3 regions of the Peribacillus sp. V2I11 genome follow, and region 2 is predicted to be linked to each of the others. Evidence: predicted binding sites of a transcription regulator. Region 2 holds the regulator's gene; each other region holds the start of a gene.
What was found. Region 2 encodes LexA, which represses DNA repair genes until DNA is damaged. Its sites were predicted from a motif close to CGAACATATGTTCG; they were not measured.
Positions count from the first base shown of each region.

Region 1 (3,286 bases), 670 kb from region 2:
TCCAAATAGTTTTGAATGTCATCAGGTTGGATGCAATACTGCTTGAACTCAGCCAGCATTAGCTCCATCTGTGCAATGAACCCCAGCTTATCAGCAGATCGACGAAACATCTTTAACTCTTCCTTTTTATCATCCATGATCTTCCGTATCAACATATTAACGCCAACACTGTCCAAATGTAGCCGGCTCATCCCCCCGGTTTCCTGAAGAACGCGCCAAGCAAGCCTGCTAAAACTGAAAACCTGTGTCCGGATCATTCCGGCAAGGCCTGGTGTTTTAATTAATTTATATTCAGATAGAAACGTCATCTGATCAGGAACCAGGTAGATAATTGGATTTCCTTCGGGATCTTCTGCCAATTTGGAGCGAATTTCGTCCAATATATTCGAAGTTTTCCCTGCACCTGATCTTCCCAGTAAAAAACGGAGTGACATCTCTTTTTCCCCCTTATAACATAATATCTAGATCCATCATACCAGAAATACTTTCGTCTTTATGACTAAGTTTCTGTTTCCAATTAGATTTACTTTCTATTATTTTACCGTTTCCCTTTAAAAAACACCAATCGTACGTTCGCGTTTTTCCCAAAAAGAAAAAGCCCACATAATTTTTGGGCTTCCACAATCATTCACCTGTAAATTTATAATTGAATTCTTTGACCGGCCAATATCGAACATCCACTTTACCGACAACATTTTCAACCGGTATATAACCAAAGTGACGGCTGTCAGCACTTTCAAGACGATTATCACCCATGACAAAAAGCTTGCCCTCCGGAACTTTGGTCATGTCCGTCAATTCTTTTAATGTAAAATCACCCGTAAAGTCCTGTCCTGGGAAACCTTCCTTGAATTTCTCAAGATAAGGCTCATCCACTTTCTCACCATTTACGTAAAGCCAATCATCTTTATAACGAATTCGGTCACCTGCAATCCCTATAACTCGCTTAACATAATCTTCTTGTGAATTCGCATGAAAAACAATAATGTCAAAACGGTTGATATCATGAATCTGGTAATTGATTTTATTCACGACAAGTTTATTTCCATCTTCAAGGGTCGGCTGCATCGACTTCCCTTCAACATCATAGCTTGAAAAGAAAAATGTACGGATTAAGATGTAAATAACAAAAGCTATCATCGCTGGTTTTATCCAATCGGATAAAGAATTCCTGTTTGTTTTTTCCATCTAATTCAACCCCTACTACATTTATATACTAATTTATTGTCCTTCTTCCCTCTTCATGCTTTTATTTAACCGGACCTCCAGTCTTTTACCCACATACCAAAGGATAAAGATGACGATCCCGATAATGATCGTACGCACCGGCTTATGAATTAAGGATACTAAATCGTAACCTACGAAGCTGATCGTAAAAATCATCACCGCTTTCCCTCCCACTACTGCAAGTCCATATTGCAAGGGACTGACTTTTGAAAGTCCTGCCACGATATTAACGATAGCCGAAGGTGTAAAAGGGAAGCAGAGCAATATGAACAAAGGACCGAATCCATGGGTTTCCACCCAAACCATCAACCTCTGCACCTGCTTATGCTTTTGCAAAAATCTGAAAAACCTCATTTGACCATATCTTCTAATAACCAAAAAGATTAAAAAAGAACCCGCTACCGCACCAATCCAAGAAAATAAAAATCCCCACCAGAGACCAAAAGCCGTTGCATTAGCAAGCACGAACACCACTAAGGGCAAAAAGGGCAAAAAAGCTTCCAGCATCGGCAGTAAGATCCCAGGAATTGGACCGAATGAGCGATATTGCTGAATAAGTGCAGATATATGATCAAGTGTAAACCACTCACGTATAGTATCCAAATCCATAATTATCTCCCTCGACATGCTGCTATCAAAGCAGCATAAACTTATTAAAAACTGTTTATTTTAGATATATCACTTTCCCCTGAAATTGCAAGAATTATTATCCATATATCTTCATACTTTCCCTATCTCCGGAAAACATAATCTTGTTAACGAATATTTTATGATTTATCAAAACTGCTTGCTTATACACTGAAAATACATTAGGATAAAAAAATAGAACGAATGTTCTCATCTTTGCAAGGTATACATACTATATTAAAAACGTGCTATTTTAGAAAGGAGCGGTCAAGATGACCCGCATTCCAGAAGATGACCGAAATATGATTGAAAAAGCCATCTACCTTCCTATGGTTATTACAGTCTTAAACCGGGATCTCAAGGTCATCGAAATTTGTCCGTTCAAATTAAAAAGGCCCTATTCGGAGCTAGTCGAACATATTTTAAAAGTGGTTCAAGACGAACTTGCCGAGGTACGGCGCTATTTGCGCAAGGAGAATATTAAGGTTAGTGAAATCAAACGCGATGAATCCTTCACGATGTATTGTTTTTTATATAAAGGATACGAGGAACATCATAATTATTTCAATCCCCGCCTTCGCAACAAAACCGAAGACTTGTTATGTCATTACTTTTTCGAAAAAAAACACCGTTCAAGGAATTAGCGGGTTACAGGTATCCTCCATATATGTTTGTCTGTGAAATATGGGTGGGTTTTTGGAGCCTTTTGGGGAGAATACAGATACCCTTAGTAAAAAAGTATGACCATAAAAAAAGCATTTCATCTTTCCTGGCATAAAGATAAGGCATTTCAATTTTTCAGAATTAAGATTGATAAGACCCACTTACATCCATTCACCTGTTTGGATTTTCCATTATCATTGTCCTGCCAATAATATAATTGGATAGGTTCAAAACCATGGATTTACTGCCATGAAATATTACTTTTCGATCCAGGCATAGCCTATGTAATCAAGTTCATACTGAATATCCTTAACCATTTTAGTTTTGAGATTCTTTAAATCAAAGTTATTTACATGCTCTTGGCAAAGGTTGGAGTGACACCCGTTATGGTCGTTTCCACCCCCATCAAACAAGAGCACTCATCATATTGAAGAGAAAGGTAGGAAAACAGTTATCTTGAACGAGGAGCTTCGACAAATCAATGATAAAGTAACCAATATCATTATCCGCTGCAGAATGTAAAACATCACTCATGATTTGCTCTGATCGATTGCCGTGAACAATACCCTGTATCGAATGAACGGAAATGCCTTTAGTTATCGGGATGATCGGTACGATTAAAAAGCCCATGCCATACTTTGTTTGATCGAGCTCTATCATATGGAATAAAATGGGATAAAATGTCTGCCATGGATTTCAGATAGTTAATATCTTCTTCTGAAAACACCTTTTCCTCCTTGTCCATTACACAAAGGGTCCCAAATATATT
Region 1 is NZ_JAUSYW010000001.1:1,062,945-1,066,230, forward strand. Features, by position in the region: gene addB (helicase-exonuclease AddAB subunit AddB) at 1-434, opposite strand, end outside; gene lepB (signal peptidase I) at 625-1,188, opposite strand; gene QFZ73_RS05145 (TVP38/TMEM64 family protein) at 1,222-1,836, opposite strand; gene QFZ73_RS05150 (YhjD family protein) at 2,127-2,498, shown strand; gene QFZ73_RS05155 (STAS domain-containing protein) at 2,923-3,147, opposite strand.
Region 1: the regulator LexA is predicted to act here: its motif matches at 2,052-2,065, upstream of QFZ73_RS05150 (YhjD family protein).

Region 2 (3,286 bases):
CCAGTCTTGAGTGCAGCATAATTGCCTATGCTTGCATAGCCATAAAACCAGCCCATGAAAATTCCTGCAACCAAATGATGACGATGGCTTATGAAAATGGAAATGAATAAGCCAAGACCTAAAGCGATGCTTGGGATGAATTTAGGAGGAACATGAAACATGACCTTTATAAGTTGAGTAAGAATCATGATGGTAGGAATGGCTATCACTGCATCCCAAAAGTTTGTATGGATGGTTGGGAAGTCCATAATTTCACCACCTTAACATGAAAGTTTTTAAAATTAATTTTTACTATTTATCAAGGTTTTATACCATAATATATGAATACATATTTAAAAATTATTTATTGAAAGGTTATCAAAATAAAATCCATAAATCTATATTATATCGATTGACGGCTTTCCTGTTTGGAAGGGGAGAATGGTTTTAATAAAACGCGGAGCGAGCCACTTTTCCGAACATTTTTTGTTGGACAAGCTGTAACCTTTCCCATATTTTAGAATACGATAAGAATAAAGATAAACAGTGAAAAAATAAAGTGATTCTAATAATTGGAGGTTCTAATGAGCAAGGAAAAGTTTATTAAGCATATTGCTCCTTATGCCCAGAAAATTCAAAAGGAATTTAAAATTTTACCTTCTGTTGTCATTGCACAAGCTTGCTTGGAGAGTGGATATGGGACAAGCTTATTAGCAAATCAAGGGAAAAATATATTTGGTACAAAAGGTGACTTTAAGGGCGAGTCTGTCATTATTCAAACAATGGAATATGTCAACGGTGTGCCCGTTCAAGTATGGAACAAATTTAGAAAATACCCAACTTGGGAAGTAAGTCTTCGAGATCTTGCCAATCTATATGTAAAGGGAACTTCGTGGAATAGAAGTCTCTATACAGCTGTCATTGGAGAAAAAGATTACAAAAAAGCACTCAAAGCAATATTCGATGCGGGTTACGCCTCGGACCCGAAATATATAGAAAAACTGGTGAGCCTAATTGAAACAAGTGATTTAACTAAATATGATGCAAGCACCGAAGAGGTTTATCATATTGTCAAAAAGGGGGATTCAGTCTCTGGGCTTGCAAAGGCATATGGTTCTACACAAGTGCAGATTCAACAGTGGAATGACTTGGTCGATCTAACCTAATTAAAGTGAACCAAAGATTAAGAGTGAAATGAATTTTAACTGGGAGCGGTATTTTACCGCTCTCCTTTTTTATTTGAAATAGTTTTTTTAAAAGTACATATATCAAGACAGGCGATAGTATACCTTTCATCCGTTATAAAGGATGTTAATATTCCATGAAAACTTGATTCTATTAAAAAATATCTCAAAATCTACTCTTCCATATGCATATTGAGAGAATTTGGGACATAAATTAAACAAACAAAAAAAGCGCGGTTAGCGCTTTTAGTGTATTTGCCTATATAAGCCGATTACTTTTCCAAGTATCGAAACATCTCGTAAAATAATTGGTTCCATATTTGAGTTCTCAGGCTGAAGCCTTATGTAATCCGGTTCCTTAAAGAATCGTTTTACAGTGGCTTCATCATCTTCCGTCATGGCCACGACGATATCTCCATTATTGGCACTGCTTTGTTGTTTCACGATGACATAATCCCCATCATGAATTCCTGCTTCGATCATACTTTCACCCATGATTTCCAGCATGAATACATGGTCATCATGTGGAACCATGCTTTCAGGAAGCGGAAAGTATTCTTCTATGTTCTCAATGGCCGTTATAGGCATGCCCGCTGTTACCTTTCCAAGTAACGGCACGTTCACGACATTGGCTTTGGGAATACTGTTCGCTTCCTCCGAATTCATTATTTCAATGGCCCTTGGCTTGGTCGGGTCACGTCTAATCAGGCCCTTACTTTCCAGGCGGGATAAATGTCCGTGTACTGTTGAACTTGATGCAAGTCCCACAGCTTCGCCAATCTCCCTTACGGAAGGTGGATACCCTTTTTGGCGGACCTCTTCTTTAATGAAATCAAGAATATCTTGCTGCCGTTTTGATAGTTTAGTCATTAGTGCACCTCTTCCCCAATGTTCTTTGCTACATTATAGCATGGCCCCCAACTCTATACAAACATAAGTTCGAATTTAGTTGTTGACTGAAACAAATGTTCGTATTATAATTTAACCATAACATACGAACGAACATTCGCTTTGGAGGGATAATTATGAAAAAATTATACAAAAATTATATTTATACGATTCTATTAGCGGGATCAGTATTCATCTTTTCAATTTTATTCTCTTGTACATTGAACAATGATCAAAAAAAAGATTTCCTTTCTATAGAAGTAAGTGAAGGTGACACCCTATGGGGAATTGCCGAAGAGTATGAAGAAGCAAATTTGACAAAAAAAGAATTCATTGGTTGGATAGAAGAGCATAATGGAGTCAGGGCGGATTCTATTAAAACTGGTCAAGTCATCGTCATACCGGTTAAAGAGGAAGAACTTGTCCAGAATTTGGCCAGTGAGCAGTAAGTAGTGAAGGTAGGGTATTATGAAGGCGGTAATCTATTGTAGGGTCAGCACAGAAAAAGAGTCACAGGAAACATCATTGGCAAGGCAGGAAGATGAATTAGTCAAATTGGCGGAAAAGATGGATGTGGAAGTTGTTTCCATTATAAAAGAACAGGCAAGTGGTTATGAGTTGAATCGGGATGGAATTTTTGACATGCTCGAACTATTTAAAACCAAAGAAGCTGAAGTACTATTAATCCAGGACGAAACAAGACTGGGAAGAGGGAATGCCAAAATAGCCCTTTTCCATTTCATCCTTAAAGAAGATGTGAAAATTTATACGCTCTCACACGATGGAGAGCTTGAGTTATCGGATTCGGATGCCATGGTCATCCAGATAGTCGGTATTGTAGAAGAATATCAAAGGAAACTACATAATCTTAAAATAAAGCGCGGGATGATAAGAGCCGTTGAAAAAGGGTACCGTCCTCAAAAAAACCTTCAGAATCAAAGGAACTCCACTGGAAGGGACCGTATGGAGATTCCTATTGAAGAAATTATTAAACTTCGGGCCAATGGATTGACATTCTCAGAAATCGCAGCCACATTAAGGGGCTTTGGATACAATGTATCTAAGGCTACTGTGAACAGGCGTTTTCTCGAACATCAAATGAATACAAAGGAAAGTAAATCATAGAACTTGTAATTTCGCTTTTTTTTTAATACCATGACAGTATCCGCAGATTATGAAGGAGCGAAATTATGTTATCAAAAGAAAAAATAGCCCGTATTAATGAACTTTCTAAA
Region 2 is NZ_JAUSYW010000001.1:393,554-396,839, reverse strand. Features, by position in the region: gene QFZ73_RS01860 (hypothetical protein) at 1-248, opposite strand, end outside; gene QFZ73_RS01855 (glucosaminidase domain-containing protein) at 564-1,145, shown strand; gene lexA (transcriptional repressor LexA) at 1,410-2,033, opposite strand; gene yneA (cell division suppressor protein YneA) at 2,189-2,500, shown strand; gene QFZ73_RS01840 (YneB family resolvase-like protein) at 2,520-3,176, shown strand; gene QFZ73_RS01835 (DUF896 domain-containing protein) at 3,242-3,286, shown strand, end outside.

Region 3 (3,286 bases), 3.9 Mb from region 2:
CCTGCCGATTAACAGCTGATACCGGTTTCCTTCATAATGAGCAATCGTGACATCCTTTCTTTCCTCCATCGCTTCCCCCATTACCGCATTCATTTCTTCCAGTTGCTGCTCATCCAGGATACGCTTCGTTTCATAGCCATCTTCCACCACCCAATCCCGAAGCATCTTCACATGCTCCGGCAACATCATCGATGTCCATTTGATACGGCCGCGATCACGAATCATTCTTTTCCCTCCCTTCAAAGTCAACCTTACGCCTTATGCCCACCAAGCAGCCTGCTTCGGTGAACGGCTGTACCCGCTTCCGTATACGAAACTGCACGCAATAAAGATTTGGCTCCATATTTATGGCGGATTCGATCCACCGTGTAACTCAATTCCCGCTTCTTCCAGCGCGAAGCATCGAATAAAGTCAGCTGCATTTCGTTATCATCCACAATATTCGAGAGTCTGACCTCTATGCTCCGAACCGTTTTTTGCTTATAGTTCTCATGAAAAAGCTCCAGGCACACTTTATATAACTCCAGCGTAATGTTGGTCGGTTCGCTAATCGAACGCGAACGATGGAAACCTCCGCCAAACTCATCCTTGCTGTAACCAATGCTTAGGCTAACCGTCCTTCCTGCCTTGCGATGGGTGCGTGCCCTTCTTCCAACTTCTTCGCAAATTTCCAACATGACCTGCTTTACCTCATGCTCCTCCTTATAATCCCGCAGCAGGATTTGACTTTTGCCGAAGCTCACCTGCCCTTCGATGATCGCTGCCCCCATATCGGATAAATCTATTCCCCACGCATGGTGGTAAAGCTGATTGCCCATAATTCCAAACTTCGCTTCAAGTAATTCAAGATCATAATTGGCAAGCTGCCCAACCGTAAATATTCCCATTCCATGAAGGGTTTTTTCTACGCGCCTGCCGATCCCCCACATTTCACGAAGCGGGGAAATCGGCCAAAGTTTGCTTGGCACATCCTCATACTTCCATTCTGCAATCCCTTTATGTTTGGCTTCCAAATCAAGGCAAAGTTTTGCCATAAGCATGTTCGGTCCAATTCCAATGGCACAGGGGAGCTGTAATTCCCGTTCGATTTCATCTTTTATCTTTTCAGCTATCATCCGGGCATCTCCCCATAAAGAAGCGGCACCATCGACTTTCACAAAACTTTCGTCCACACTATATACGTGAATCGCTTCTTTGGGCACATAACGGTTGAACAAGCGGGTGATTTCCGTCGAGACCCTTAAATAGGTCGCCATTTTAGGTTCAACGACCACAATCCTCGGATCATTCGGGATCTCAAACATCCGCGAACCTGTCTTGATGCCAAATTCCTTCTTCATCTTTGGAGAAGCCGCAAGCACAATGCTCCCTGTCCTCTTCAAATCACCAACCACCGCCAAATAACAATCAAGCGGGTCCAGACCAAGCATGACCGCTGAACAGCTTGCATAAAAACTTTTCATATCGATACACATAATTGATTGTTTCGGCATCGTCCCATAATCCATCATTTCTTCACCCTAACAAGAATATACGTTCGCTTTTATTATATTCATAACTTTAACCGAATATACGTTCTTATTCAATGGAAGTTTTCATACAAATTTCTACTTTTTATTGTAATTTCCTTGAAAAATATAATAGATACTTAAAATGGGTAATATAGCAAATTTATACTATAAATCCAAATAGTTTTTTTAAAAAGAATCAATTGGTAGCTTGAATAATTTTCAATGGATCCTTATGCTTAGTTTTTTAAAATTCCTTCACCCTTTTCAACAGACTTTCGTCTATTTAATCTTTAGTCTTACTACTCATTTTTTGTAATGAAACTGTAACCAAAATTATGTCAAATTGTCATAATGGTATTGTAGGATAATATTGTTAAGAATAATAGAGAGATAGATAGAGAGGAAATGAAAATTATGAAGAAATGGATCGCTTCAGCTGCTGTTGCATCTGCCATGATGCTAACCCCACTGCAAGCCTTTGCCAATATTGGAGACCAAACCCTCAGACCCGGAATGACACATAGTGATGTCAAACAACTACAACAACTTTTAAAAACCAAAGGTTATTTCACATATTCAGGTTCACTGACTACATATTATGGTACCTATTCTGTATCCGCAGTAAAAAAATTCCAAAAAGCCAAAGGGTTAACTGTCGACGGAATTGCCGGCCGGGGCACATTTAATGCGCTTGGTGTTTATAATGTCAATAATACAAGCTTGATCAGCTATGCAAAAACCTTAATAGGCAAACCCTATAAATGGGGCGGGACAACACCAACTGGATTCGACTGCTCAGGCTTCGTCTATTACGTATTCCAGAAATCTCAAGGAATTACCTTACCGCGTACAACATCATTGCTCTATTCCAATACAGGTTTAAAAGTATCATCACCAGCTAAAGGTGATCTTGTATTCTTTGATACTTCTTCTGGAAGAACAGGAGTATCCCATGTTGGGATCTATATCGGAAATGGTCAATTCATTAGTGCTACGTCTTCAAAAGGAATAACCATCACGGATATGGATAATCCTTATTGGAAACCAAAATATTTAGGTGCGAAAACTTTATAAAATCCAGGACATGAGCTCATCCTTGTGAGTGAAATCCCATAAAAAAACCGGACAGAATCAAAGTGATTCATCCGGTTTTTTTATTTTATATATAATATTTCATCCGTTAAATCCTCGACTGTCACCATGAATGAAGAGTCCAAGTTGGAACGATTCATCATTTCGATATTATAAACATGCTCTAAGGGTAAATGGACGACATCGAGAACCATGAATCGCTGGCTTTCCGATTTGCTGACATGATCGAGGGCAGCAGTGACCGCCCTTTGTTCGGCTAAGCTTTTTTCATCCGTCGAAACAAGAATCAATTCCGCTTCCGCTTTCCCAGGAATGATTTCTTCACCCCGCCCCGATGCCATGGTTTCACTTTCATCCCGATTTCCAGGTCAGAGAAATCGAGGTCATTACCATGTTGATCTTGAATATATGTATCATTGGCCACCTTATAGTACGTCCCTTTAATCAAAATCCTTTTATCGTCAAGATCCGTAATGAAACCTTCTTCCCCCTTATCTATGGCTTCATCCATGTTCCAATCAGTGGATTGACAGCTGACCAGAATAAAGGCAACAATTATATATATATAAAGGTTTACAATCATCTTCATGAAAATCCCTCCTAAGAAATAGACGGATTCTCCATGAAAATAGTTACCAATTTATTCAGAATAAAACTTCCGTTATTTCATAAAAAAGGGGAAT
Region 3 is NZ_JAUSYW010000001.1:4,306,057-4,309,342, reverse strand. Features, by position in the region: gene QFZ73_RS21085 (YolD-like family protein) at 1-225, opposite strand, end outside; gene QFZ73_RS21080 (Y-family DNA polymerase) at 252-1,511, opposite strand; gene QFZ73_RS21075 (C40 family peptidase) at 1,926-2,585, shown strand; gene QFZ73_RS21070 (hypothetical protein) at 2,666-2,944, opposite strand; gene QFZ73_RS21065 (hypothetical protein) at 2,890-3,192, opposite strand.
Region 3: the regulator LexA is predicted to act here: its motif matches at 1,566-1,579, upstream of QFZ73_RS21080 (Y-family DNA polymerase).